DNA from 3 places in the Rhodospirillum rubrum ATCC 11170 genome. Region 3 is predicted to be linked to each of the others. Evidence: riboswitches for the same ligand, from Rfam matches in the RefSeq annotation. Region 3 holds a riboswitch; each other region holds the start of a gene.
The links. Region 3 has a riboswitch for cobalamin ahead of RRU_RS07505 (ribonucleoside-diphosphate reductase subunit alpha). Riboswitches for the same ligand answer to the same signal wherever they lie in the genome.

Region 1: linked by a shared signal. The riboswitch ahead of RRU_RS02565 (TonB-dependent receptor plug domain-containing protein) and the one ahead of RRU_RS07505 (ribonucleoside-diphosphate reductase subunit alpha) in region 3 are both predicted to bind cobalamin.
Region 2: linked by a shared signal. The riboswitch ahead of RRU_RS06665 (ribonucleoside triphosphate reductase) and the one ahead of RRU_RS07505 (ribonucleoside-diphosphate reductase subunit alpha) in region 3 are both predicted to bind cobalamin.

What each region holds. Positions count from the first base shown of each region.
Region 1 covers NC_007643.1:565,539-575,363, forward strand. Annotated here, with positions in the region: gene RRU_RS02535 (hypothetical protein) at 1-401, opposite strand, end outside; gene RRU_RS19885 (lysozyme inhibitor LprI family protein) at 646-1,326, opposite strand; gene RRU_RS02545 (lysylphosphatidylglycerol synthase transmembrane domain-containing protein) at 1,950-2,945, opposite strand; gene bchI (magnesium chelatase ATPase subunit I) at 3,527-4,549, shown strand; gene RRU_RS02555 (magnesium chelatase subunit D) at 4,546-6,363, shown strand; gene bchO (alpha/beta fold hydrolase BchO) at 6,432-7,343, shown strand; cobalamin riboswitch at 7,364-7,596, shown strand; gene RRU_RS02565 (TonB-dependent receptor plug domain-containing protein) at 7,791-9,728, shown strand; gene RRU_RS02570 (ABC transporter substrate-binding protein) at 9,740-9,825, shown strand, end outside.
Region 2 covers NC_007643.1:1,497,113-1,506,937, forward strand. Annotated here, with positions in the region: gene RRU_RS06645 (diguanylate cyclase) at 1-522, shown strand, start outside; gene RRU_RS06650 (alpha/beta fold hydrolase) at 550-1,326, opposite strand; gene RRU_RS06655 (anaerobic ribonucleoside-triphosphate reductase activating protein) at 1,472-2,170, opposite strand; gene nrdD (anaerobic ribonucleoside-triphosphate reductase) at 2,196-2,372, opposite strand; gene RRU_RS06665 (ribonucleoside triphosphate reductase) at 2,405-4,426, opposite strand; cobalamin riboswitch at 4,563-4,788, opposite strand; gene RRU_RS06670 (hybrid sensor histidine kinase/response regulator) at 4,889-7,324, shown strand; gene RRU_RS06675 (sulfotransferase domain-containing protein) at 7,646-8,479, shown strand; gene RRU_RS06680 (asparagine synthetase B family protein) at 8,491-9,825, opposite strand, start outside.
Region 3 covers NC_007643.1:1,703,851-1,713,675, reverse strand. Annotated here, with positions in the region: gene arsD (arsenite efflux transporter metallochaperone ArsD) at 1-332, shown strand, start outside; gene arsA (arsenical pump-driving ATPase) at 343-2,058, shown strand; gene RRU_RS07515 (ferritin-like domain-containing protein) at 2,196-2,693, opposite strand; gene RRU_RS07510 (ribonucleotide-diphosphate reductase subunit beta) at 2,823-3,899, opposite strand; gene RRU_RS07505 (ribonucleoside-diphosphate reductase subunit alpha) at 3,911-5,800, opposite strand; cobalamin riboswitch at 5,894-6,090, opposite strand; gene RRU_RS07500 (class I SAM-dependent methyltransferase) at 6,321-7,277, shown strand; gene RRU_RS07495 (lipoprotein) at 7,272-7,751, opposite strand; gene RRU_RS07490 (MarR family winged helix-turn-helix transcriptional regulator) at 7,823-8,266, shown strand; gene RRU_RS07485 (TonB-dependent siderophore receptor) at 8,363-9,825, opposite strand, start outside.

The DNA.
Region 1 (9,825 bases), 1.1 Mb from region 3:
AAGTTTCCCGGAACCCGCCCCAGGCTGAGCGGCGCGAGATAGGACACATTGGCCGGCGAGGCGGAAGAGGGCGAGCCGCTGATCAGCGCATTGGGCGGTTGCGGCGAGATCAGGATATCCGTATCGGCGACCGGCTTTCCGCCAATCGACGGCGGCAGATAGGTGAAGGGCACCGCAGCCCAGCTTCCCCCCGATACGGACGAGACATAAGCCACCCGCTTGATCAGGGGCTGGCTTGGCGTCAACGGGTCGGCAAGGGTGAGAAGCGCCGAAAGCTGCCCCAAGGTGCAGCTTAACGAGCGCGAGCCGCCGCCCGAGAAGCAGACCCCCAAAACCGGGGTGGTTGGCGGGCGCTCTCCGATCGGATCCGGATAGGGGGTGATGTGATAGGTCTGCGACATGACGATCCTCCTCCACTACGCCCGAAGGGGGGTCAAGGGTATGCCCCCTAAAGGGGTTAAGCTTTAACGATACGTCCTTTAAGGGATTTTGCCATCGACAAAACCAAGGCGACTTAAAATATTTATTTTCGCGTTTTAAGCGCTCTTGGCGGCCATGGGGCGCCGGCCCGGGCTTGCGGCGGAGCGCCGGTCGGGGTGGCGGAAAAGGGGATGGGGAAGGGAGTTCCTGAAGGCTCGGGAGACCCTATGGCGCGGGGACCGGGCAGGTCAGATCGCCCTCGGCGCAGCGAAGGTAGCTTCTCAGCTCCTTGACGCGCTTTTGGGTCAAGCCCTCCCGGCAAGTCGCCAGCGCCATCGGATAAGCGCTACCGCCCTCGACGCCCGAGGTAGCGAAGGCGCATTCGCCATCGCGGAAGGCGAGCCAGGCTTTCTGGGCGCCGACCAGGCGGGCCTTGGTGTCGGGATCGTTTTTCAAGCGGCCGCCAAGATCCTTGTAAAGCTGATTAAGCTCGCCATCGGTGCGGCGAAGCGCCTGATCGGCGCACAGCGTCATCTCGGCCTGGGTCTGCGGCGCGGCGCATTCCTGGGCCCGCGCCTGGGGCGCGGCGGCGAGGCAGAGGGCGAGGGTGAGGCCGGTCAGACCCGGCAGGCTGGTAGGGGTGGGCATGTCCTGGGCGCCTTTCGTCATGAAGGCCATGGGCAAGCCGCCGAGAGTCGGCGGCGCGGCGTAAGCGCTCTCGTGATCGGCCATGGCAGGCCTGGGGCATATCGGCTCGTCACGGGTGAGGAGGGCGCCGATCGCCTCGGCGTTCCAGATTTCCAATGCGCTGACCTCCCTCAGGCTTCCCAGATCGATATCGGTCATCCGATTACAAGGGCGTGGTTTGAGATCGGGATCAATAATGCAATGGGAAACCCCGGACATACAGGACGCTCCGCTGGCGCAGCCGGGCCCATAATGCGGGGCGAGTCTGGGAGTTGTCTTTGCTGGCCTTTGCGATCGCGCCCGCGGGATCGGACGTTCCGCGCCGTCATGATGGGAAACCACCGCGTATAGACCCAAAGCGCTTCGAGGGTGGCTGGGATCGACGGGGCGTTAGGGCGGGTGACGACGAGGGAGTCCACCGTCCGTCGGGACGGCGCCGCTCCATCTTATTGGCTTTGAAGGAAAGTCCCCGCGTTAAAGGGATTTCCTTTAACGCGGTCGGCTTTCAGGGCCCTTTGCTTGGGGGCCCGGGCCGGGGATCGCCATTGTCCCGGGCCGAGACGTCAAATAGCGGTTAGTGCTTCGGGGGGGCGGCTTTGGCGGCGGTAGCGGGTTCTGGAAGCGGCTTGGCGGAATCCGAAGGTTCTCGGGGTTTGTCCGTGGGATGGGCTTCGGCGGTTTTCTTGCTGGCCACCGAAAAATCTTTGAAGGACATGATGATCGCCTTTGACCGTTCGAGAAAAATCTCTCGTTCTCTTAGGTGGGACGGCCGGTCGGGGCGATCAATACTGTAAATTGTGGCGCGCGGTGTTTTCGGCCGCGCGCCATCGGCCAAGGGCGGCTCAGGGGCCGGGCGGCGGGCGCTGCCGCGATGACCGGGCGGCCAGCACCGACGCTTCGGCCTTGCGCTTGGCCCAGTTCAGGAACTGCGCGCGCTCGAACAACAAGATGACCACCAGCGACAGGGCGAAGGGGATCAGCAGGTAGAACATGCGAAAGACCACCAGGGCGGCTAGCACGTCGGCCTGATTGATATCGGGCAGGCCGGTTAGGAACAGCACTTCCAGCACGCCCAGGCCGCCCGGGGCATGGGAGAGCAGGGCCACCGAGAACGAGGCGAGGAAGATGCCGAGCACCACCATGAAGCCCGGATTGCCGACCTCGGGCAGGGCGAAATAGATGATGGCGGCGGCGCCGATCAGTTCGATCGGCCCCATGGCGAGCTGCTGGAGCACCACCGAGAACCGCGGATAGGCCAGCGGGAAGCGGCCGATCCGCCGGGGCTTGAAGCCCATGACGCTGCCGAAAATATAAAGCGCCACGACCAGCAGCATGATCGCTCCCATGGCGATCGGCCCGCCAATGGGCAGGTCGGGGAAATAGCGCGCCATCAATTCGGGTTCGAACAGCAAGACCGCGCCGCCCAGCAGCAGGGCGCCGAGCAGGAAGGTGAACGAGCAGAAGGCGACCAGCAGGCCGACCTCGCCCCCCGACAAGCCGCGCGAGGTATAGGCCCGGTAGCGGACGACGGCGCCCGAAAACACCGAGGCGCCGATATTGTGCGACAGCGCATAGGTGGTGAACGAACAGAGGGCGATGAAGCTCCAGGGCAGGCGTTTTCCCAGGTGGAGCAGGGCGATCCGGTCATAGCCGGCCAGGGCCATATAGGCGATGACGGCGCTGCCGGCGGCTAGGCCCCAATGGCTGTAGGGAATGGCGTTCAGGCTGTCGATGACGTCGTCAAGCGAGATGCCGCGCAGTTCCTTGTAAAGCAGCCACAGCGAGAAGGCCACGGCGACAAGGCCGATGGCCGGCCAAGCGAACTCCTTGGTTTTCATGCGAAACGACCACTCCGACGGGACTGCGATGGACCGGGGCGCGCCTGTCCCGGGAAAAGACGGCTTCGGAACGGTTCGATCGGCACCTTGCGCTCTCCTTGGTGGCCTCGGGCCTTGTCCGCGATCGGGGGAACCCGAAGGGGCAAGGATCAAAAAAAGGCGGGCGTCCCTAGGGGCGGTTCCAAGCCTTTGGGGGCTTCGTCGCCTGATCCCGCGCGAGACCGGCACTCCCAATTGCTGACAATATGGTTGAGCGGTCTTGACGGGCGCAAGGGCCTAAGACCCGGCCATTCGGTCGGGGTCGCCTCGTCCACAGGTCATAGAACATCCCCAAGGCCGGGAGCGCCAGAAAAATTCCGTCGCCGCGCCGCCGTCGCCTTTGGGGTGAGGACAGCTCGCCCCTCGCCCCTTGATCGATCGTGGCCGTATCACCCTTGCATGGCCGGAGGGGGACCGTCATACTTGATCTGTCTTGGTCGTTTGACAGTCCAGTGTGTCAACAAGTCAGGTGTGTCCATGGCTCCCTCGTTTGCGTTTCGTGCCTATCCCCACCGTTTCCAGATGGTCGGGGTGATCTGATCATGGCGGTTTTCCCGTTTTCGGCCATCGTCGGCCAGGATGAGATGAAGCTGGCGCTGCTGATCGCCGCCGTTGATCCGTCGGTGGGCGGTGTCATGGTGTTTGGCGATCGCGGTACGGGTAAATCCACCGCCGTGCGCGCCCTGGCCGCTCTGCTGCCGCCGATGCAAGCCACGGTCGGCTGCCCCTATGGCTGCGACCCCGAGGCCGATGCCAAGACCTGCGTTCCCGATTGTCCGCGCCATGGGCCGGGCGGCGCCCAGGCCGAAAGCCGGCCGGTGCCGGTGATCGATTTGCCTTTGGGCGCCACCGAAGACCGCGTGGTCGGGGCGCTCGATCTGGAACGCGCCCTGGCGCGCGGTGAAAAAGCCTATGAGCCGGGGCTGCTGGCCCGGGCCAATCGCGGCTTCCTGTATATCGACGAAGTGAACCTGCTCGAAGACCATCTGGTCGATCTGCTGCTCGATGTCGCCGCCTCGGGCGTCAATGTCGTCGAGCGCGAAGGGCTGTCGATCCGCCATCCCGCCCGTTTCGTGCTGGTGGGCAGCGGCAACCCCGAAGAGGGCGAATTGCGGCCGCAGCTTCTTGACCGCTTCGGTCTGTCGGTCGAGGTGCGCACCCCCGATCAGTTGGCGACCCGGGTTCTGGTGGTCCGCCGCCGGGATTCCTATGAAAGCGATCCCGACGCCTTCGTCGCCGAATGGCAAGCCGCCGATGGCGATGAGCGCAACCGCATCAGCGCGGCGCGCGAGGGTTTGAAATCGATCAGCGTCAGCGATGATATCGTCGAGAAATGCGCCGAGCTGTGCCTGAAGCTGGGCACCGATGGTCTGCGCGGCGAACTGACCCTGGTCCGCGCCGCCCGCGCCCTGGCCGCCCTGCAGGGCGACAAGGCCGTGACCCTGGACCATCTGAAGCGGGTCGCCCCCTCGGCCCTGCGTCACCGCCTGCGGCGCGATCCTTTGGACGAGGCCGGCTCTACCATTCGCGTTCAGCGCGGGATCGAGGCCGTTCTCGGATCATGACCGCGCCGGCCGCCTTTAACCCGCTGACCTGGGACGAGGCGGCCCGCGCCGCGGCCATGGTCGCCGTCGATCCGGTCGGCCTGGGCGGCGCGGTGATCCGCGCCCTGCCCGGACCGCCGCGCGACCGCTGGCTGGCCTATCTGCGCGAGCTGCTGCCCGCCGACGCGCCTTTGCGCCGGATGCCCCTGCATATCTCCGACGACCGCCTGCTCGGCGGTCTGGATCTGGCCGCGACCCTGCGCGCCGGTCGGCCGGTGGCCCAGCGCGGCCTGCTGGCCGAGGCCCATAACGGCATCGTCGTGCTGGCGATGGCCGAGCGCGCCCCGGTGGGCACCGTGGCCCAACTGTGTTCGGTGATCGATTGCGGCGAGGTGCGCACCGAACGCGATGGCCTTGGCCTGCGCTCGCCCGCCCATCTCGGCGTGGTGGCGCTGGACGAGGGACTGGAGGAGGACGAGCATCCCCTGGCCTCGCTGGTCGATCGTCTGGCGATCTCGCTTGATCTTGGACCTTTGCGCGATCTGTCCGACGATGGCGAACTGCCCGATGCCGATATGGTTCAGGCCGCCCGCGAGAACCTGGGCGCCGTCACCATTCCCGAGACCTTGATCGAAACGCTGTGCGCCACGGCGGCGGCCTTTGGCATTTTGTCGCTGCGCGTGCCGCTGTTCGCGCTGCGGGTGGCCCGCACCGCCGCCGCCCTGGATGGGCGGACGGCGGTCGAGGACGCCGATATCATGACGGCGGTGCGGCTGGTGCTGGCGCCGCGCGCCCTGGTGCTGCCGATGCCGCCCGAGGACGACGCCGAGGATCAGCCGCCCCCGCCGCCCCCGCCCGAGGAGCCCCCCGAGTCCGAGCCCGAACAGAAAAAGGACCAGGACGATCAGGGCGGTCCGACGCTTGAGGAAATGGCCGTCGCCGCCGCCGCCGCCATCATGCCGGCGGGCATGCTGGCCCGCCTGCGCGCCGCCGGCGGCTTGCGCCGCAAGGTCACGCCACCGGGCAAGGCCGGGGCGCTCAAGGCCGCCAAGACCCGGGGCCGTCCGGCCGGAACCCGCCCAGGCGCGCCTGGACCGGGCGCCCGGCTTTCGGTCATCGATACCCTGCGCGCCGCCGCCCCCTGGCAGCGGGTGCGCCGCGACGAGGAGGCCGCGCGCCTGGGCGACGAGGGTGTTCCGCCAGCCGAGGGCGGCCCCGCCGGTCCGCGTGTGCTGGTCCGCCCCGATGATTTCCGGGTGACGCGCCTGCGCCAGCGGGCCCAGACGACGACGATCTTTGTCGTCGACGCCTCGGGATCCTCGGCCCTGCACCGCTTGGCCGAGGCCAAGGGCGCGGTGGAACTGCTGCTGGCCGATTGCTATGTGCGCCGCGATCAGGTGGCCCTGGTCGCCTTCCGCGGGGCGCGGGCCGATGTCTTGCTGCCGCCGACGCGCTCGCTGGTGCGCGCCAAGCGCAGTTTGCAGCGGCTGCCCGGCGGCGGCGGCACCCCCCTGGCCTCGGGCCTCGACGCCGCGACCGCCCTGGCCGAATTGTGCCAGCGGCGCGGGGAAACCCCGGTTCTGGTGGTGCTGACCGATGGGCGGGCCAATGTCGGGCGCGATGGCACCGGCGGCCGGGCCAAGGCCGAAGCCGATGCCCAATCGGCGGCCCGCGCCCTGCGCGCCATGGGGCTGGGGGTGCTGTTGGTCGATACCGCGCCGCGTCCCGATCCGCGCGCCCGCAAACTGGCCGAAGAGCTTGACGCTTGCTACCTCGCCTTGCCCCACGCCGATGCGATGGCTATATCGCAAGGCGTTCGTGCGGCGATGACCTGAGCAGGTCACGCCGACGACCCTTGGGGGACATCTAGGGTGTGTGTGGCATGATGTGTGTGGGTGGCAAAATGATTTGGGAGCGCGAGGGCAAGACCTGGCCGCATCGGGACTGCAGCCGTTTCGTGACCGTCGGCGGCTTCCACTGGCATGTCCAGAGCATGGGACCCACCGCCGGCGGCAATGGGAAAGGCGGCGACGCGCCGCTTCTTTTGCTGGTCCATGGCACGGCGGCCACCACCCATTCCTGGCGCGATCTGATGGGGCCCTTGGCCCGATCCTTCCGGGTGGTCGCCATCGATCTGCCCGGCCACGGCTTCACCCGGGCGCCCTTCAGCTTTCGCCCGACCCTGCCCAGCATGGCCAAGGCGCTGAGCGCGCTGCTGGCCGCCGAGGGCCTGAGCCCCGATGGGGTGGTCGGCCATTCGGCCGGGGCGGCGATTCTGGCGCGGATGGTGCTGGATGGCAGCGTGACGCCGCGCATGCTGGTGTCGATCAACGGCGCCTTCATGCCCTTTCCCGGCATGGCCGGCACGCTGTTTCCCTATATGGCCCGCGTGTTGTTTTGCAATCCTTTGACCCCTTACATGATGTCGTGGGGGGCGGCCGATCAGCAGCGGGTCGAACGGCTCATCCGCGATACCGGCTCGCTGCTCGACAAGCCCGGCATGACCTATTACGGCCGCTTGATGCGTTCGCCCGCCCATGTCAGCAGCGCCTTGTCGATGATGGCCCATTGGGATCTGGCGCCGCTCAATCGCGACATGCGGCGGCTGACCATCCCCTTGCATCTGATCGTCGGCGAGGAGGACAAGGCGGTCTCGCCCGATGAAGCCAAGCGCTTGGCGACCCGCGTCGCCACCGCGACCTTGCACGTCGTGCCCGGCGGCGGCCATCTCGTCCACGAGGAGCAGCCCGATCTGGTGGTCGGGCTGATCGAACAGGCGGCCCGCGAGGTCGCTTTGCTTCCCCCGCTGTCTTGACAGATCCCACAGCCCGAAGTAGAGCGAAGGGGACTGCCGGTTCCAGGCCGGGCATAACGCCCCGGCTGGATTAAAACGGGAACACGGTGCGGCCCCTTGCGGGCCCAATCCGTGACTGCCCCCGCAACTGTGAGTGGTGAGCCCCTCTCCATTCGGCCACTAGGACCAGCGCTCGCGCGCGTCGTCCCGGGAAGGCGGAGATCAGGGTCAGGACCCACGAGTCAGGAGACCTGCCGGCTGGTCGTCACCTAACCCTGTGCGCGGGGCGCGCCATGGGGCGGTTTTTCTCCGCAATGGTGGCACATATCCGCTGGTCTGCCCGGATTCGGGACGGCCATGGTCATCGGCTGCGCGGCGTTCCCGGATCGGGAAGCCGCGTTGGGGGGACGTGTCATGGGTTATGGATCGCCTGATCGCGCGTGGCGCGCGGGGATGGGAGTGTTTGGGGTGGCCGTCGCCGCCGTGATGGCGGGGGTGGTCGGCGCCAGCGGGGCCGCCGCTTGGGCCGACGAGCCGGAAACCACCGAAGGGCTGATCGTTTCGGCCAGCCGGACCCCGGTGGCGGCGAAGGATCTCGGGCGCTCGGTCAGCGTCCTTACCGGCGAGGACTTGCGCGAACGCGGCGTGCGCTATGTGTCCGACGCCCTGCGCCAATTGCCCGGCGTCGCCGTCAGTCGGGCCGGCGGGCCCGGCGGCGTGACCCAGGTGCGCCTTCGCGGCGCCGAGGCCAACCATGTTCTGGTGCTGATCGATGGCGTGGCCGTATCGTCGCCGGCTTCGGGCGAATACGATTTCGCCGGTCTGGTGGCCAGCGATATCGAGCGCATCGAGGTGCTGCGCGGGCCGCAATCAGCACTTTGGGGCTCCAACGCCACCGCCGGCGTCATCAGCATCGTTACCCGGCGCGGCACGCGCAACCAGAGCGGCGGCGAGGTGAGCCTGGACGGCGGCAGCGATGGCACCTTCGGCGGATCGGTCGCCATGGGGGCGGGCACCGAGGATCTCGACGCCGCCCTGTCGCTGGCGGGCTTGCGGGCCGGCGGGCTGGATGTCTCGGCCGATCCCGGCGGCGATATCGACCGCGACCGCAACATCACCCTGAACGGCAAGATCAATTACGACGCCAGCGACTGGCTGCGCTTTGGCGCCACGGCGCGGATGGCCGACCGCCGCTCCGATTACGACGGCTTCGCCTTTGGCGCCCCCAAGCGCTCCGATCTGGTCTATGACGGGGATTATGCCACCGATCAGCGCGATGTCGCGGTATCGGGCCATGTCGATGTCGATAGCCTGGGCGGCAGGCTGAGCCATCAGGCGCGTTTTGACTATACGCGGGTCGATATCCAGACCCTGCTTGATGGGCTGTCCACCGCCAAATCCCTGGGGCAGCGCTTCAAGGGGACTTATCAGACGACGCTGGCGCTTGATGCGCCGACGCTAACCAGCGCCAATCACCGGCTGACGGCGGCGGTGGATTGGCAGCGCGAGACTTTCCGCAACACCGATGCCGATCTGGTTTCCGATCCCTCGCAGGTGGAAGGCCAGCAGCGCGATCTTTACGGGCTGGTCGCCGAATATCGCGGCACGCTGTTTCAAGATCTTGATCTGCAGGCAGCCCTCCGTCACGACATCAACGACAGCTTCGCCGATTCGACGACCTTTAGCACCAGCGCGTCCTATGAGGTGCGGCCAACCCAGTCGCGTCTGCACGCCTCGGTTGGCACCGGCGTGACCAATCCGACCTTTTATGAGCAATTCGGCTTCATCCCCAGCCAGTTCATCGGCAACGCCAACCTCGATCCCGAGAAGAACTTCGGCTGGGACGCCGGCATCGAGCAGCGCATCCTCGGCGATCAATTGACCCTGGACGCCACTTATTTCCATGAAACCCTGACCGATGAGATCGTCACCGTCTATAAGGCGCCCAGCTACCTGGGGACGGCGGTCAACGAGAATGGCGACAGCCGCCGCCAGGGGATCGAACTGACGCTAACGGCGCGGCCGACCGAGGCTTTGACCCTGACGGGCAATTACACCTGGACCGACGCCTATGATCCCGACGACAAGATCGAGGTCCGCCGTCCGCGCCACCGCGCCACTCTGGCCGCCGACTACCGCTTCCTTGACAACCGCGCCGGCGTGAACGCCGAGGTGGTCTATGCGGCGGGCAATTACGATTTCGATTACCGGGCGGCGAGCATGGGGAGCGCCCGGCTGCGGCTTGATGATTATGCCCTGCTCAATCTGGGGGGACGCTACAAGGTGACCGAGGCCGTCGAGGTCTATGGCCGGATCGAGAACGCCCTTGATACCCAATATGCCGATCTGGACGGCTACGCCACCCAGGGCGTGACCGGCTATTTCGGCCTGCGGGCCCGGTTCTAGGGGGCATCGGGGTGATCGGCCGTCCTCATCGGCTGCTGCGGCGGCTTCTGGGGGGGGCGGCGGTGATCGCCGCCCTTCTTGGTCCGCCGGCGGCGCT
Region 2 (9,825 bases), 210 kb from region 3:
CTGGCCAATATCGACGGTTTGACGGGGGTGCTCAATCGCCGCTCCTTCACCGAGGAAAGCGAATTATTGTTGTCGCTGGCCAACCGCCATGGCCGCCGTCTGTCGATGATGATCGTCGATGCCGATCACTTCAAAGGGGTCAACGATACCTATGGTCACGACGCCGGCGACAGGGTGCTGAAGGCCCTGACCGGGGAAATCGCCGGCGTCTTGCGCAAAACCGATCTGCTGGGACGCATCGGCGGCGAGGAATTCGCCATCCTGCTGCCCGAAACCGACCAGGAGGGCGCCGAGGGACTGGCTTGGCGGGTGGTTCTAGCCATTCGCGCCCTGGAGGTTCCCTTGCCCGAGGGCGGGGTGTTGAAGGTCACCGTCAGCGTGGGGGTCAGTTGCCGGAACACCGAGGCGGCGACCTTCGATTGGATGCTCAAGGAGGCCGACACGGCCCTGTACGCCGCCAAGCATGGCGGCCGGGATCGCGTGGCCTGCTTTGGGCAAACCCAATCGGTGGCCAGATCCTGAAGGAGGAAGGGCGGGCTGGAGCGGCTTTCAGGCGGCGAAGGGGCGCAGGCGGTGGAGGGCTTCAAGCACGGCGTCGGGCCGTTCGTCCATCACCATGTGGCCGGCGTTGGTGACCAGCAGGGCGTGGCCGTGGGGCAGGATCTCGACAAGCATCAGGGCGCCGCGCAGCGAGACCATGCGGTCTTGCTCGCCGTGAACGACCAGGGCCGGGCAGGGAATGCGCGCCGCCGCCGCCGCCCCCTCGCCATAGCCGTCGCAGACCATGAGGTCGGTATGGAGCAGGCCCGGCGCCGTCGTCGCCCATTGGCTTTTGCGGGCTTCGACCAGGGTGGGGTCGGCCTGCGCGGTGTATCCCCAGCGGCTGATCATCGTCGCCGCGCGCGGCAGATCGTGATCGGCGGCCTTGAGGAGATCCAGGTGAACGGGCAGGGCGGCGGCGGTGCCGATCAAGGCCAGTCCAGCGCTGCGCACGCAATGATGGCGGGCGAATTCCAGGGCGATCAGCCCGCCCAGCGAATGCCCGCTGACCACCGCCCGATAAAGGCCCAGGGCATCGAAAACGCCAAGCAGCCAGTCGGAAAGGTCGGAAACGCTGGTCAGCGGCGGACCTTCGGATTGCCCATGGCCGGGCAGATCGGGGGCGATGACCGCCCAGCCGTCGGCCGCCAGGGCGGCCGATTGTTTATCCCAGGCGCTATGGGTCATGCCCGCGCCATGGATCAGAACCACGACCGGTCGCGATAAATCGACGCCGTCGGTTCCGGTTTCGATGAAAACCAGACGATTCTCAAGGGTCAGACGCATGGGGCCCTCTTTTCGGAACGCCGGTCAAGGTTGACCGTCCTTCCAAGCCTCTCTCGCGCCTCCCCCCAGGCCTTACAAGGGAGCCAGGGCTTGGCTGACAAGTCAAGGGGGTGAAGAGGGTGTTTTTGCCCCGATGGCGATCGCCCTATCCCACCCGGACGCAAAACCGCGGAAAGGCCGCCTGAGCCTGGGCCGATAGGGTTGGCATCGCCAGGCCGCGGGCACTGCGCGCCAGATCGGCATCGGCGCAGCCTTCGGCGCGGAAGGGCTGGAGCACGTAAGAGGCGACGCCCAGGGCCGCCAGTTCGGCCGCCAGGGCGTCCAGCGCCGCCTCATCGATCAAGGCGGGGTGAAGGGTGGTGCGAACTTCGTAGGCAATCCCCGAGGCCAGCAGCAGGTCCAGGCTGTCGCGGGCCCGGGCGCCGCTGTCGGCCGCGCCGGTGATCGCCCCATAGGCGTCAAAGGGCGCCTTGACGTCGAAGCCCACCCAGTCGAGGTGGGGTAACAGGGCCGCCAAGCGGTCGGGAAAGGCGCCGCCCGTATGCAGGCCGACCCGAAATCCCAATCCCCGCGCCGCATCGATCGCCGCGCCCAATCCGCCCTGGGTGGTCGGCTCGCCGCCGGAAAAAACCACGCCATCAAGCAGGCCGCGCCGGCTTTGCAGAAAGCCGAACACGTCCTCCCAGGCCGGATCGGAGGGGTCGCGGGCGCCGAGCAATCCCGGGTTATGGCAATAGGGGCAACGCCAGGGGCAGCCGCGTAGGAAGACGGTGGCGACCAGCTCGCCCGGCCAGTCGCAAAGCGACAGCCGGGCCAGCCCGCCGATGCGCAGATCCGGGATCACCGGGTAGACCCCCTCAGCGGGCTTCTCACTCGGGCAGGGCGCATTCGACGAAGGCCTTGCGCTGGGCGAATTCGCCCTTCTTGCCCGTGTTGAACGAGGTGACCGGGCGGTGATAGCCCATCACCCGCGTCCAGATCTCGCAGGGCTGGCGCTCGTCATCGGTAAGCTCGATGGGCAGGGAAACGGCGGAAAGATGAGTCATGGAAGAGGTCCTTTCAGAGCTAATCAAAGGGGTTAGCAGCAGGCGCTTTTGGCGCGCTTGCGGGCGATGATGTCCTCGTCGCATTTGGGGCAGAAGGCGTGCTCGCCTTCGATGTAGCCATGCGTCGGACAGATCGAGAAGGTCGGGGTGACGGTGATATAGGGCAGGCGGAAGCGTTCGAGCGCCCGGCGGACCAGACGTTTGCAAGCCTCGGCCGAGGAGACCCGGCTGCCCATGTACAGATGGACGACGGTGCCGCCGGTATATTTCGCCTGAAGCTCTTCCTGGCGTTCCAGGGCCTCGAAGGGATCATCGGTGAAGCCGACGGGCAGCTGCGAGGAATTGGTGTAATAGGGCTGGTCCGGGGTGCCGGCCTGCAAGATGTCGGGAAAGCGCTTCTGGTCCTCGCGGGCGAAGCGATAGGTCGTGCCCTCGGCCGGGGTGGCCTCCAGGTTATAAAGATGGCCGGTTTCCTCTTGGAAGCCGACGATGCGGGCGCGCACGTGATCGAGGAAGCGCACGGCGAGGGCGTGACCATAGGGCGTGGTGATATCCTCGGCCCCTGCGGTGAAGTTGCGGATCATCTCGTTGATGCCGTTGACGCCCAGGGTCGAGAAGTGATTGCGCAAGGTTCCCAGATAGCGCTTGGTATAGGGGAACAGCCCGTGGTCCATGTGGCGCTGGATGACCTTGCGCTTGATCTCCAGACTGTTGCGGCCAAGATCAAGCAAGGTGTCGAGACGGGCGAACAGCCCGGCCTCGTCGCCTTGGTGGATATACCCCAGGCGGGCGCAATTGAGGGTGACGACGCCGAGCGAGCCGGTTTGCTCGGCGCTGCCGAACAGGCCGTTGCCGCGCTTGAGCAATTCGGTCAGATCAAGCTGCAGGCGGCAGCACATCGAGCGGATCATCGACGGGTTGAGTTCGGAATTCACGAAGTTCTGGAAATAGGGCAGGCCGTATTTGGCCGTCATCTCGAACAGGCGATCGGCGTTCTCGCTGTCCCAGGGGAAATCCTTGGTGATGTTGTAGGTGGGGATGGGGAAGGTGAAAACCCGGCCCTTGGCGTCGCCCTCGGTCATCACCTCCATATAGGCGCGGTTGATCAGGTCCATTTCGACCTGAAGATCGCCATAGGTGAAATCGACCTCGACCCCGCCGATGACCGGCACCTGATCGCGCAGGTCCTCCGGGCAGGTCCAGTCGAAGGTCAGATTGGTAAAGGGCGTCTGGGTGCCCCAGCGCGAGGGGACGTTGAGATTATAGACCAGTTCCTGAATGAACTGCCGGACCTCGGCATAGCTCAGGCGGTCGGCGCGCACGAAAGGTGCCAGATAGGTATCGAAGGAACTGAAGGCCTGGGCCCCGGCCCATTCGTTTTGCAAGGTGCCGAGGAAATTGACGATCTGGCCGACGGCGCTCGACAGATGCTTGGGCGGGCCGGCTTCGACCTTGCCGGGAACGCCGTTCAGGCCCTCGGTCAGCAAGGTGCGCAGCGACCAGCCGGCGCAATAGCCCGCCAGCATGTCAAGATCATGGATGTGAAGATCGCCCTGGCGGTGGGCATTGCCGATCTCGGGGGGGTAAACATGGGAAAGCCAGTAATTGGCCACCACCTTGCCCGATACGTTCAAGATCAGGCCGCCCAGCGAATAGCCTTGATTGGCATTGGCGTTCACCCGCCAGTCGGCACGGTCCAGATATTCATTGATCGAGGATTCGACATCGACAACGGTCTTGCGGTCGATGCGCAGGCGGGCGTGCTGTTCGCGGTAGACGATATAGGCGCGCGCCGTGGCGAAGTGATTGGCCGAAATCAGCACCTGTTCGACCACGTCTTGGATTTGTTCGATATGCGGGGCGTCTTCGGTGAAGCGGTGACTGAGCACCTTGACCGCCTGGATCGCCAGAAGCTGGGCCTCGATGGGATCGAAATCGCCCGTCGCCTTGCCGGCCCGTTCGATGGCCGAGCGGATCTTGACCGCGTCAAAGGGAACCGTTCGTCCACTGCGCTTGACGACGCCAGGGGGCGGGGAGACGATTTCGGGGATCACGGTTCTTTGGACTCCGGTCAGAAGCGGCGTAGGGAAAGGCGGGGATGCAGGAAGGGGACGCGTGGCAAGCCAAACCTACGCGCAAGCGCGTACCGGTCGGCCCCATGCCATGCACCCTTCGGGAACCCCCGCCCGAGGACGTTGCGGCCATTACGGCAGGTCTCCTGGCTTGCGGGTCACAGCCCCCGTCCGGCCTTCCCGGGGCCGGTTCCGAAGGACCGGCGCACCAGTGGCAGTCTTGGACGCGGGCTCGCCGCTCACAGTTGCGGGGGCAGCGCCGGCATTGCCCTTCAAGGGCGCACCGTCTTCCCTCTTCACCCTAGATATTGCATACCCAAGGAACCGTAACGCTAAATACGGTAGCTCTGACCGCTATGGGAAGTCAAGCGGCCATCGGTCGACGCTGGTGCGCCGGGGGCGTATGGCTGCTAAGCTGGGCTTTGGCCCGCAAAGGATTTCGCCATGATTGCGCTTGAAAAATTGCTGCGCGAGAACGAGGACTGGCTGGTTCGCCGTGTCATCGACTACGCCCGGGAGCAGGGGTATATGGCTTATACCTCGACTCTGGAAGAGGCGTGGCGGGCGGGGATGGTCGGGTTGATCGACGCCTTCCTGGCCGCCGAGGCCGATGGCACGCCGGCCGCGCCGCCGCGGGCGTCGCTTTCCTATACGGAAGATCCCGTCGCCGGCTATGGCATCGAGACCGCCAATCGTCACCGCGCCCGGGGGATCCCGCTGGCGCTGTTTCTCGGCCTGCTGAAATACAACCGTCGCGCCCTGCTTGATCTGGCGGCGCGCGATCCCCGCCCGGCGGCTGATCAGGCCGAGATCAAGAACCGGATCGACAATTACTTCGACCGGGTGGAGCTGGGGTTGTGCGCGGCGTGGTCGCGTTTCGAGCGCGAGCAGGAGGTGGGAAAGCTGCGCGAGCGTAATCGCGATCTGGTCAATGAAAAGAACAAATATCTGACGGCTTTCGAAAGCCTGACCGATCCGGTTTTCCTGATCAACGACGCGGGCGGCCTGGAAAACCTCAATCGCAGCGCCGGAATTCTGATCGGCTTTGGTCCCAGCCCCGGTGCGGGCTATTACGGCAGCGGCATTCCCCCCAGCGCCCAACGTCTGGTTGACGATCTGCTGGCGCGGTTTGCCCAGAAAGCCGCCGAGGCCGAAGGCGCCGAGAGCGATCGCATCGATTACCGGATGGACACGGTCGAGGGCCCGCGCGACTTCGAGGTGCGCCGTCAGGCCATGCTCGATGTCAGCGAGCGCTACAGCGGGCAGGTGCTGATCTTTTCCGATATCACCGCCTATAAGCGGGCCTCCGACCGCGCCGAGGAGGCCAATCAGGCCAAATCGACCTTTCTGGCGACGATGAGCCACGAGATCCGCACGCCGATCAACGGCATCCTCGGCCTTTCGACCCTGATGCGCGACGAGTTGCGCGACGAGCGCCTGCGCCACCACGCCGACGCCATCGCCCTGTCGGCCGAGATGCTGCTGTCGATGGTCAACGACGTGCTCGATTTCACCAAGATCGAGGCCGGCATCTTGGATCTCGATCCGGTCGATTTCTCGGTCGAGGAATTGCTCAACGGCGTCTTCGCCCTGGTCGCCCCCTCGGCCCACCGCAAGGGGCTAGAGGTCTATCGCAGCGTTTCGCCCGCCGTTCCCGAGCGGTTGCACGGCGATCTGGCCAAGCTGCGTCAGGTGCTGCTGAATTTGTTCTCCAACGCCGTGAAGTTCACCCATGCCGGGGCGCTGTCGATCCATATCGACCGCCTTGCCGAGGCGCCCGAGGGCAAGGTGATCCTTCATATCACCGTCGATGATACGGGCATCGGCATCGCGCCCTCGGCGCTCAAGGCGATTTTCGAGCCCTTCGCCCAGGCCGACGGATCGATCTCGCGGCGCTTTGGCGGCACCGGCATGGGCTTGGCGATCAATCGCCGGCTGGCCGAGGTCATGGGCGGCGAAGTCTGGGCCGAAAGCCGCGAGGGCGAGGGCAGCCGCTTTCACGTCACCGCCCTGCTTGAAGCGGCACGCCTGCCGCCGCCGCCGCCCGATACGGCCAATGGCCAGCCCCCGGCGTTTTTGGCCGATCGGCCGCTTTCGGTGCTGGTCGTCGATGACAACGACGTCAACCTGATGGTGGCCGAGGGGTTCCTGAAACGCTTCGGCCATGACGTCGTCTTGGCGCGCAATGGTCGCGAGGCCCGCGCCCTGCTTGAACACCGGCGCTTCGACGCCGCCTTGCTTGATATCAATCTTCCCGATGCCAACGGCCTGGATCTGCTGGCCGAGGTGCGGCGCCACGAGGCGGCGGTCGGTTTGCGTTCCATGCCGATCATCGTGCTGTCGGCCCATGTGATGCAGGCCGATATCGCCCGCTCGGCCCGTTTGGACGTGCGGTTCTTGGGCAAACCCTTCAACCCGGAGCGCCTGCGCCGCATGCTGCGCGACCTGACCCGTCAGGACGACGACCCGAGGGCGGGGGAGGGCGACGGCGAGGGGCCGGTCGCCGAGGATTTCACCGCCGGACCGGTGCTGGTCGATCCCGCCGTGCTGCGCGGCCATGTGGAGATGCTGGGGGCGACGGCGGCGGGCAAGATCCTGGCCGCCTTCCACGGCTCGGCGCCGCGCACCCTGGCCACGCTGTGCTCCCATGTCGAGGCCGGCCGGATCGCCGAGGCGGAGGACGACGCCCATCGCCTGAAAAGCGCATCGGCCAATCTTGGCCTGGAGTGCCTGCGTCGGCGGGCGGCCGAACTGGAAGCCGCCTGCGGCCAGGGCGAAAGCGCCGCGGTCGGCGTGCTGGTCGAGCATCTGCCGACGCTGTTTGACTCGTCGCTGCGCGATCTTGATCGGCTGTGGGACGAGATCACCGCCAAGGGGTGACGAGCGATGACTGATTTTGGTAAGGGCATGATCAGGCGGCGAACTGGGGGGCGGACCCCTCGATGCCGTACCGGAAGCGGCCTTGGGGGACGCCGCTTAGACCAAGCGAGCGTTCGGGGAGCCGGTCGAGTTGAAGACGATAGGGGCGCATTCCTCGACGGCTTCTCTTATCCGAGGGAACGATGGTCGGCTTTGGGCTAAAAAACCTTATCCCGCTCGATGCCGCTGCGTGAAAGCGAGCAAATAACTCTCTGTTTCTCCAGGGAAAATTCAATGTTTTCAACGTCATCGGCAGCGGCCGATTCAAGTTTGTTTTGACGAATGCGGGGGATCTACTGGTTGGCCTCATATCCCCGTTCGGGAAATACGTGGCTGAGGCTGATGTTGAACAGTTATGAACGGGGCGGGAAGCCCGTCAATATCAACAACCTGCCCATTTCAAATCTGATGTACAATCGGTCCTTTGCGGACACTGTGCTGGGTCAGGCGATGGGCGATCTGCTGCCGGCCGAGATTCTGGCGCTACGGCCAACGGTCATGCGGGCTGTGCGTGACAGCAGAAACAATCCGGTAATGTTGAAAACCCATGATATGCGGCTGCGGCTTGCCGATGGGGAATGGCAATTGCCTGCCGATGTCAGCCTGGGTGGTGTTTATCTTGTTCGAGATCCCCGGGACGTGGCTTTGTCATTGGCTAGATTTATGGATTTATCCATCGACAAAACGATTGATGTCATGGGCAATTCTGAACAAATGCTAGCGAATTCGATCACACGACAAAATATTCATTTGGTTAATATTCTAGGGGGGTGGAGCGAACATGTTCTGAGCTGGATGTCGCCTGTGCCCTTCCCTGTCCATGTTGTACGGTATGAAGATATGCGCCGCGACCCGGTTTCAACGCTGGCCGGCGTTCTGCCGGCCCTGGGTTATGCGGTGGATATGGACAAGATCAGGGCGGCCGTGGCCGAAACCTCGCTAGAGACCCTGCGCCGTCAGGAAGAGGCCAACGGCTTCGTCGAATATCCCAGCCCAAACCGGTTCTTTGGCGAAGGTCGGGTTGGCGGGTGGTCCGCCCGTCTTGGTTCCGCGCAGGCCGAGCGCATTTGCGCCGATCATCGGTTCGTCATGCAACAGCTTGGTTATCTGGATTGAGGCGGTGACCGTTACTGGTTGCCGCCATTGGCCCAGCGCACGAAGCGCCCCATCTGCATCGCATTGGCGAAGACGAAACCATGGGAAAGGCGCATGGTTTCATGCGGGTGATCGGTTTTCGGCCATGTGGCGAGCATGTGGCGCATCTTTGGCAGATCCAGCATCTCGGCAATCAACCCATCCTGGCTGAAACTGTCGAGATCCGCGGCATATGCCTCAAGCTGCGGGGTCATGCGGTGATTCCAGTCGACGCGCTGTTGCCCGATCGCGCGTTCATTGACGATGCTGTCTGGAACCCCGCGCATGGCGAGAAGGCGCCGGGCCAGACTACGGTTGCGTCCATCCAGAATGAACTGGTCGCGCGGGATGGCCAAAATGAATTCCAACAGATCACGGTCGGCGTAAACATCGCGGTAATGCGTGCCGCGCACCGTTTCCAATGCGTGGGCGTTCGGCAATGTCATGGCGCGGCGTTTCAGCATGAAATGGATGATCTGCTGTCGGGATCGGCTATCGCGCTCTTGAAAGGGCTGTTCGCCATGATCGGCCAAATAGTCGTCAAGCCCCACCTTTTCCCGCCACCCCGGTCTGGTCAATGTGCGGTCCGCCAAGGGGTGTGGCCGACCACGCCAGCGCCTTTGACCGTAATAAAATGCGTCCGGCAGAAGCGGAACAACGACACGGTGGCGCACCATGGGCGCAAATCCTTGCTGCTTGTAGCGCGCTACTTGTGCCAGCAACCGCAGCGCGGTAAGCGGGCGTCCTTCCCGTATCAGATCGGCAAAGCAGAGATTGCCATCATAGCTGAAGGTGAAATTACCGCTCTGACCCGACAGAACCGCATCATGCCCGGCCTGTTGCATCTGCTGAAAGGCGATGTCCAGCCAACCGATCTGGTTGGCGATCATACAAGGCAGCCCCGTCGCCATGAACAGATGCGCGGGGTTGGTTTCCAGGGGGGACGGGACAAGGCTGTGGCACAGCCTTATATCCAGATTGGTATGGCTCGCCGCCAGATCCGCCACCTTGGCCCTTTCGTCTCCATACCAGCCGCGATCGGCTGTAACGCACAGGCCAGGGGACGGGACGATCGTATAGGAGCGAACCTTCCGGTCTCCGGCCAGACGGGAGGCCGTGGTAAGCATGGCCGCGCTGTCTAGTCCGCCACTGCTTAGAAAGGCCGGGGCGTGGGCCGCCTGCAGGCGACGGGCGACAGCGCGTTCCAGCAACTCATCGGCCGCCTCCAGATACTCCCTCTCATTGGCCAGCCGCAGGCGCCGCTCGGCATCGGGGCGCCAGAGCGGGACATATCTGTTCGCGTTGACATCGGCGACCAGCATGTCGCC
Region 3 (9,825 bases):
CCCTGTGCTGTTCCAGCGGTGTTTGCGGCCCCGATGTCGACCCCGCCCTGGTCGCTTTCGCCGCCGATTTGCTGTGGGTCGCCGAACAGGGCGTCAGCGTCACCCGTTATAACCTTGGTCAGCAGCCCCAGGCCTTCGCCGCCAATCCGGCGATCGTCAAGGAACTGGAGGCCGGGATCGACCGCCTGCCGATCCTTGTCCTTGATGGCCAGATCCTCTCGACGGGGATTTATCCGACGCGCGGCCAATTGGCCGCCAAGCTGGCGCTGTCGCCAAGCCCGGCGCCGGCCGCCGCCGGGTCGTGCTGCTCGCCCCGATCGGGCTGCTGCTAAGGAGGCCGTGATGGCCCTTCCCGAAACCCCCACACGCTTTATCTTTTTCACCGGCAAGGGCGGCGTTGGCAAAACCTCGCTGTCGTGCGCCAGCGGTCTGGCTTTGGCCGAAGCCGGCAAAACGGTGCTGATCGTCAGCACCGATCCGGCCTCCAATCTGGACGAGGTCCTGGGCACGCCCTTGGGCGACCAACCAACGGCGATCGCCGGCGCGCCCGGCCTTTACGGGCTGAACATCGACCCGGAAGCGGCGGCCTTCGCCTATCGGGAACGCATGGTCGCCCCTTATCGGGGACTCTTGCCCGCCGCCGCCATCGCCAGCATGGAAGAACAGTTCTCCGGCGCCTGCACCGTCGAGATCGCCGCCTTCGACGCCTTCGCCAAGCTGCTGGGCGATGACGCGGCCACCGCCGCATTCGATCACGTGATCTTCGATACCGCCCCCACCGGCCATACCCTGCGCCTGCTCACCCTGCCTTCGGCCTGGGGGGATTTCATCGCCTCGGCGACCGGCGGGGCCTCCTGCCTTGGCCCTCTGGCCGGGCTGGAGACGCAAAAGGCCTTGTATGGCGCGACGGTCGCCCATCTCGCCGATCCGAAAATGACCACGGTGGTTCTGGTCAGCCGGGCCGAAGGCGCCGCCCTGCGCGAAGCCGAACGCACCCGGGGCGAATTGGCCGATCTGGGCGTGACCAACCAACGGCTGGCGCTGAACGGGGTGTTCACCGCGCCCCGGGGCGAAGACGCCATCGCCGATGCCATGACCTTGCGGGGGCTCGAGGCCCTGGCGGATATGCCCGCCGCCCTGGCCGCCCTGCCGCGCAGCCAGACCCCCTTCCTGCCGCTGGGCACCGTCGGCCTCACCGCCCTGCGCCAGATCGCCGCAGACACGGCGGCGGAGGCCACGCCCGCCGGCCCCGCCCCCGCCGCCGCTTTCCCGTCCCTGCCGGGCGGCCTGGAAGACCTGATCGACGAGATCGCCGCCGCCGGCCATGGGGTGGTGATGACCATGGGCAAGGGTGGCGTGGGCAAGACCACCATCGCCGCCGCCCTGGCCATCGCCCTGGCCCGCCGGGGCCACCGGGTCACGCTGTCGACCACCGACCCCGCCGCCCATGTCGCCCAGGCCGTTGACGGCACGGTACCGGGGCTGACAATCGCCCGCATCGATCCCAAGGTGGAAATCGCAGGCTACCGCGCCGAGGTGCTTGAAAAGGCGGGGAAAAACCTTGATGCCGCCGGCCGCGCCATGCTCGAGGAGGACCTGCGCTCGCCCTGTACCGAGGAAATCGCCGTTTTCCAGGCCTTCGCCCGCACGGTCGATGGCGGCAAGGACCACTTCGTGGTTCTGGATACGGCGCCGACCGGCCATACCATCTTGCTGCTCGACGCCGCCGAAGCCTATCACCGCGAGGTTCTGCGCACCCGGGCCGATATGCCCGAAGCGGTGCGCGCCCTGCTGCCGCGCCTGCGTGACCCGGGGTTCACCAAGGCGATCATCGTCACCCTGGCCGAGGCCACCCCGGTTCACGAGGCAGAACGCTTACAACGCGATCTGGCGCGCGCCGGCATCACGCCTTTCGCCTGGGTGATCACCCAAAGCCTGCTCGCCAGCGGCACCACGGATCGGCTGCTGCGCCAGCGCGGCGCCTATGAGGCGCCGTTCATCGCCCGGGTGGCGACCGAGCTGGCCAAACGCACCGCCCTCATCCCCTGGGCCGCCTGAGCGCCCCAAACTTCACGCCGGCGGCTTTAAGCGGGCCGCAGGCGGAAGGCGGTCACGGCACCGCCCCCGAAAGCGCCTTGTCGGCGCTTCGCGGGGGCGGTGTTTTCATCGATCATCGATCACGCGGCACAGCGCGATCAGGCCGCCTTCAGGGCCGCCGAATTGGCGACTTTATCGGCCAGCTTGGTCAGATCGGCGTCGGTCTTGATCTCTTCTTGAAGCGTCTGGTCAAGAAGCTTGGCGATCTCGGGCATGCCGAGCACCTCGGCCCAGCGCTTGAGCGTGCCATAGCGGGCGATCTCGTAATGCTCGACCGCCTGGGCCGAGGCGATCAGACCGGCATCGACCGCCGGCTCGCCCTTGAACGCGTCAAGGATTTCCTCGCCCTCGCTCAGGATGCCTTCGATCGCGTCGCAGGTTTTGCCCTGGGCGCGCTTGCCGAACAATTCGAAGGCCATTTGAAGGCGTTCGATCTGCCCTTCGGTTTCCTGATGGTGTTTTTCGAAGGCGGCCCGCAGTTCCGCCGAATCGGCGCCCCGCGCCATCTTCGGCAACGCCTTCAGGATCTTCCTCTCGGCATAATAAATATCCTTGAGGGTGTCATAGAAAAGCTTATCCAGGGTCTTCTCAGCCATGGGAGGCGTCCTTCTCATCTTGCAAAGACTGTTAAAGGCCTTGCCGGCTTGGCCGACAGCCCCTCTAACGAGTCGACGCCCGCTTCGTTCCGAGGTTCTTTCGCAGGGGGAATTTTCCTCTCGCGACCGTCATTGGGCGGTGCGCAGGCGGTCGAACGCCGCCCAGACGCCGTCCGGACCGTCCCAGGCGCCTTGGGTTGCCGCCTTGGAATATTCGGTGGATCGCTGTTCGAAGAAATTGGCGTGTTCGACGCCGTTGAGGATTTCCACCAGCCAGGGCAAGGGGTGGGGCCTGAGTTGTTCGTAACCCGCCTCGGTTTCGCGGAAATGACCATAAAGGATGGGCAGTTTCAACTGGGTCAGCCGCCAGTCGGCGACGTAGCGGACGTAGGATTTGATGTCCTCGGCGCGCATGCCCTCGATCGCGCCCAGCTCGAAGGCGAGATCGACGAACTTCTCTTCCAGTCCGACCATGGTTGTCGCCACGTCCAGGATGTCGTCGCGCACCGGCTTGGTCAGCGCGCCGGTTTCGCGGTTCCATTCGTGGAACAGACGGATGATACCCTGGCAATGCAGGGATTCGTCACGCACCGACCAGGTGACGATCTGGCCCATGCCCTTCATCTTGTTGTGACGGGGGAAGTTCAGCAGCATGGCGAAGCTGGCGAACAGCGCCATGCCTTCGGTGAAGGCGCCGAACATGGCCAGCGTGCGCGACACGTCGGCCATGGTGCCGACGCCGAAGGTGTGCATGTAATCGGCCTTGTCACGCATGGCGGCATAGTCGCGGAAGGCCGAAAACTCGGTCCGCGGCATGCCGAGCGTGGTTAGCAGCAGGGCATAGGCGTCGATATGGATGGTCTCCATGTTGGTGAAGGCGGCCATCATCATCTGGATTTCCAGCGGCTGGAAGATGGGCATATAGCGCTTGAGGTAATTGTCGCTGACCTCCACGTCCGACTGGGTGAAAAAGCGAAAGATCTGGGTCAGCAGGTTGCGCTCCTGGTCGGAAACGCGATCGGAGGCCCAGTCCTTGAGGTCCTCGCCCAGCGGCACCTCCTCGCCCATCCAGTGGACCTGTTGTTGCTTCTTCCAGAACTCATAGGCCCAGGGATAGCGTTCGACGTTGTAGGCGCCCGAGCCTTGCAGCAGGCCGATGCGACCGCTGTTGACCAGATCGAGGGGATTGAGCTGCGCGATGGTCATGGCCGGTCTCTCTATTGGCAGGCTAGGCATTCATCGTAATCGGCGCGCGGGGCCGATGACGTTTCCCCGCTCGGCTTTTCCCTGCCGACGAAGGCGGCGCGCTGCACCGATTTGGACCGGCAGTAATAGAGGCTTTTCAGGCCGCGCCGCCATGCCGTCCAGTGCAACATGTGCAGGTCCCATTTGTCGGCGTCGGCGGGCAGATACAGGTTGATGGACTGGCTTTGGCAGATGAAGGGGGCGCGGTCGGCGGCCAGATCGATGATCCAACGCTGGTCGATCTCGAAGGCGGTGCGGAACACCAGCTTCTCGTCGTCGCTCAAGCCTTCCAGGTGTTGGACCGAGCCTTCGTGCTCGATGATGGATTGCCACGTCTCGGCGGTATCGAGGCCCTTGTCCGCGAGCCGGCGCGCAAGGTGCGGGTTGCGCACCGAGAACGAACCAGACAGGGTTTTGTGGGTGTAGACGTTGGCCGGAATCGGTTCGACGCAGGCGCTGGTGCCGCCGCAGATGATGCTGATGGAGGCGGTGGGCGCGATGGCCAGCTTGGCGCTGAAGCGGGCCTTCATGCCGCGCTCCGCGGCATCCGGGCAGGCGCCGCGCTCGTCGGCCAGATCCACCGAAGCGGCGTCCGCGTCGCGGCGGATCTTGCGGAAGAGGCGCAGGTTCCACGACTTGGCAAGCGCGCTTTCGAAGGGGATGCCGCGGGCCTGCAAAAAGGAATGGAACCCCATGACGCCCAAGCCGACCGAGCGCTCGCGCATGGCGGCATAGGCCGCGCGCTCCATGCCGTCGGGCGCCGTCTCGATGAAATGGCTCAGCACGTTGTCAAGGAAGCGCAGCACGTCTTCGATGAAGCCGGGGGCGTTCTCCCATTCGTCCCAGGTCTCGATGTTGAGCGACGACAGGCAGCATACGGCCGTGCGCTCCTGGCCGCGATGGTCGCGCCCCGTCGGAAGGGTGATCTCGGCGCACAGATTGGAGGACGACACCCGCAGGCCCAAGTCGCGCTGGTGTTTGGGCAGGGCGCGGTTGACGGTGTCGGTGAACAGCAGATACGGCTCGCCGGTCTGCAAGCGGGTTTCCAGGATTTTCTGCCAGAGCTGGCGGGCGCCGACGCTGCGCAGCACCTCGCCGCTCTTGGGGCTTTTCAGGGCGAATTGCCGATCGTCGCGCACCGCCTCCATGAAGTCGTCGGTGATATTGATGGCGTGGTGCAGGTTCAGGCTCTTGCGGTTGAAATCGCCCGAGGCCTTGCGGATCTCCAGGAATTCCTCGATCTCGGGGTGGTGGATGTCGAGATACACCGCCGCCGAGCCGCGCCGCAGCGAGCCTTGGGAAATGGCCAGCGTCAGGCTGTCCATCACCCGAATGAATGGGATGATGCCGGAGGTGGCGCCATTGCCCTTCACCGCCTCGCCGATCGAACGCACGCCGCCCCAATAAGTCCCGATACCGCCGCCGTTGGAGGCCAGATCCACATTCTCGTTCCAGATGGCGACGATACCCTCCAAGCTGTCGGGAACCGTGTTCAGGAAGCACGAGATGGGCAGCCCGCGCTGGGTGCCACCGTTGGACAGGATCGGCGTCGCCGGCATGAACCACAGCTTCGACATGGCGTCGTACAGGCGCTGGGCGTGGGCGGCGTTATCGGCGAAGGCGCAGGAAACGCGGGCGAACATGTCCTGGATGCCTTCGCCCGGCAGCAAATAGCGGTCACCCAGCATCGCCTTGCCAAAGGCGTTCAGTTTGTCGTCGCGCGAGCGCTCAAGGCGGATTTCGGATGTTTCGGGGGGGTGCGGCCGCCGCCGGATTTGCGATGTGGGCTGATGCGACTGGCGTGGAGGCGACGCCACCAGATTGCCCTGGCGGTCGAAATCAAAAGCGGGCGCGGACGACATCGGCGATCCCCCTCAGGGATGATGAAAGGTGGGAGGGGAGAGACGCCATGCGGGCACAAGCCGGCATGCGCCCCATCGGGACACCCCGCCCGCGGACGTTTCAAGGGTCACGGCAGGTCTCCTGGCTCACGGGTCGTCGCCTTCGTCCGCCTTCCCGGGAATTTCCCCAGTGGCATGAATGGATGAAGGCTCGCCGCTGACAGTTGCGGGGGCAGCGCCGGCATCGCACCGGCTTCCCTCTTAGCCCCGGATATTGTGGTGTCCGGGGAACCGTAACACAACATAGGCTATATTATCGTTGCGCAGCGAGTCAAGCCCGGCCGGTGCGGCCCGGTTCATGGCGCGAGTCCGTCATGTCCTTTGGCGGCGGTGGAGCGGTCGAAAGAAGCCACCAGCCGGGAAAAAGGAAAAGCCGAAAAGGCGATCAGCGGCGACCAAAGATACAACCATATTGCTACAGAATGGTCCTTGGGGTAAAAACGTTGAACAGACCCGCCCTGTTTTTGGAGAAGATCCAGCGATGACGGACCCGGTGAATTTTGATGCGGACGATATTCCGGGCGTGGAAAATGAACATGATATCGTTTGGCAGATTCTATCGGACAAACTGAGGAAAGACTGCGCCCAGGCCGTCGATGACGACTACGGCAAAAAGTATCTACCCTTTACCGCCGGACAGCTTGTTCATCGCGTCACTTTCGCCTTATCCTATTACGATCAGAAGATCGGCAATTTGTTCCGCTGGGCGACGAAATCCGTCGAGGGCGACAACTACACCTACCAACTGACCGAGCGGAATCGCCGCCATCTGGCCCATTTCGTCTCTGTGGTCACCGGGCACCCGGAAAGCGAAATCTCGGCCTACATCGAGGAAATCAACGACGACGGCGCCCTGCGCGCCCATTTCGCCACGGTGATGCAGGGGCGCCAGGGGCCGATGGACATCGGGTTCCATCCCGGACGGCGCATGGGCTGGTATGCCATCGTCCGCGCCCTGAAACCGAAGATCGTCGTCGAGACCGGGGTGGCCCGGGGCCACGGCTCCCTCACCCTGGCCGCAGCGATCTTGCGCAACCGGGCCGAGGGCCATGCGGGGCGCTATGTCGGCACCGATATCAACCCGGAGGCCGGCATGCTGTTTTGTGGGGACTACGCGCAAGCCGGCACTATCTTGTATGGCGACAGCCTTGAATCCTTGTGGGCTTTCAACGAGAAGATCGATCTCTTCATCAATGACAGCGACCATTCCGCCAGCTACGAGAGCGAGGAATACGACCTGATCGAGTCCAAGCTTGCCGAGAACGCCCTTATCCTCGGCGACAACGCCCACGCCACCGACGCCCTGCTTGAATTCTCCCGCCGCACCGGCCGGAATTTCCTGTTCTTCCGCGAAGACCCGCAAGGCCATTGGTACCCGGGCGCCGGCATCGGCGTGGCCTTCCCCGCTTTCCCTAAAACCTCATCCGGGCGGTCATGACAGCGCCTCCGGGGGAGTCATGGCCTCACGCTGGCGCCGCCCGGTTCGGGCGAGACCATCTCGCATGTTCCGAGCCAAAAGCACGAGATTGACGGCCCCGGCGCCAAGTTCCACCGCTTGCACGGCATAAAACCAAAAGTCGAACGCCTGGGCCTCAGCCTTCCAAGCCAGGAAAAACGCCGCCGGCACAAGGATCAGCAAGCCGTTGCCGGCCACCACCTTCATCCGGGCGGCCTTGAGCGCGCTCATGTCTTGATTGGCTTGGGAAAGTCGGGCGCCCGAGGCGCCGGCGCCGGCCAGGAAGAGTATCAACACCGGCAAGCTCCACAGGATCGCGACTTTGACGGCGGCGATATCGGCCGGAAGGCCGAAGGCTTCCACCAGCACCGTCGCAAGCTGAAAGACGACGATGGTGACGAGACCGAGCCCACCGGCGAGCGGATGGAGACGGTGAAGGGGTGAACGATGGGACATGACAGCGTGACTCCCTCAAGTTACATAGCGTACTATATATCACCCTTCCACAACTAGATAGCAAGCTATATATGTCGCTGAACCGTCTCCACTCCGCCGGCTATATGACGAACTGGGCCGCCCGCCTCTTCGCTCTGGCGATCGAACAGCGCTTGAAGCCGCATGGCATCGCTCCGGCCTATCTGCCGGTTTTCTTCGCCCTTGGCCCTGGCAAGCCCTTGTCGCAAAAGGCCCTGGCCGCGCTAGCGGCGGTAGAGCAGCCGACGATGGCGGCGACTCTCAACCGAATGGAGCGCGACGGCCTGATCGAGCGTACCCCCGATCCCGCCGATCGCCGCAGCTCGCTCATCTCTCTGAGCGAGCTGGCGTCGGGCAAGCTGGAGGTCGTGCGTCAAGCCACCGCCGACATCAACGCCCGCGCCCTCTCCTCGCTTACCGAAGCCGAATGCGCCACCTTCTTGACGATGCTGGAGAAAATCATCGAGCGGCTCGACCCGCGCGGCCGAGGACAATGAGGGGGATTTACCCACCTTCGTCGCGGGCGCCCGCAACTGCGCCGGCCCCGTCCTGGCCCCCTACGCCGGGGCCCGAACGGGGCTTGGCCGAGGCGATTAGAAGCTCGCCTTCACGCTGAGCATCGCATTGCGCGGTTCGCCGTAATAGCCGATGGCGCCGATGCTGGAATAATACTTTTCGTCGAAGATGTTATTGACGTTAAGGGTGGCGGTGACCGCCTCGGTGAGGCGGTAGCTGGCCAGGACATCGACGACCGAAAAGGCCTTCTGGGTGGCGCGTTCGCCGTTGGGGCCAACGTTATTGGCATAGATCGCCCCCTGCCAACGCAGATTGCCGCCGATCATCAGGCGATCGAAGGCCCCCGGCAAGCGATAGGTCGAGAACACCTTGACCGTATCGCGCGGGATATCGGTTAGCAGCCGCTTGCCTTTGACATCGGTCGGCGAGGCATGGGCATAGCCGCCGCCAACCTGCCAACCCGGCAAGACCTCGCCGGTCAGTTCCAGTTCGATGCCCTGGCTGGTGGTGCCTTTGGCCGCCTTATAGGCCTGACCGCCGCTCGGCGTCAGCGCCGCGCCATCGGCGACCCCCAGGTTGTCCTGATTGATGCGGAACACCGCCAGACTGGCGTTCAACCGGCCGTCGTAGAACGCGGCCTTGATGCCGGCTTCATAGGCGTCGCCGACCAGGGGCTGCAGATAACCACCGTCGGCGTCTTGCAGGCTCTGCGGCTTGAAGATGCTGGTGTAGCTGGCATAGACCGACCAAATGTCGCTCAGGTCATAGACGATTCCGGCATAGGGGGTGACTTTGCCGTTTTCCGACTGCTCGGAATAGCTCGACGAGCCATCGGCGTAGCGGGACTCGGTCTCCTGGCTCCACGAAGTCAGCCGGCCGCCGAGGATGATCGATAGATCATCCGTTGGCCGCAAACGGGTCGCCATATAGCCCGCGACCTGACGTTCCAGGAAACTTTCGCTGCCGTTTTCCTCAAGCACGGGTTCGGCGATCGCACCGTTCCAGGTGTAGTAATTGCCGATCGACGTGTCATAGCCGGGGATCGACCACAAAGGATAGCTCGGGTCTTCGTAGCTGGCGTGATAGGTGCTGAAGCCCGCCATCAGATCGTGCTGGCGACCAAACAGGGTAATGGGGCCGGTGGCGGTGAGGCCGACCGAGTTCTGGATCGGTTTGGCGGCCCAACGCCCGGCATAGAGGCCCATCCCCGCCCCGGTCTCGCGGTCGGGCGTGCCGCGAATGCCGTAACCGATCAGCGCGTCATAGGACCGCCGGGCATGTTCGAGATCGAGGGTAACCGTCCAATCGTTGTCGAAACGCTGTTCGAGCGCGGCGAAGGTGGTGAGTTGGGTATTGTCGAAATAGGCCCAATCGGCCGCCGAACTGGTGGAGCGGGAAAAATCCGTCCGCCCGCCATCGGAATAAAACATCGGGATGCCGGCGCGCGAGGCGTGATCGGAGCGATGGTGCTGATACTGGACCCCGGCGGTCAGTAAGGTATCCTCGGTCAAATCGGCTTCGATAACCCCATAAAGAACCT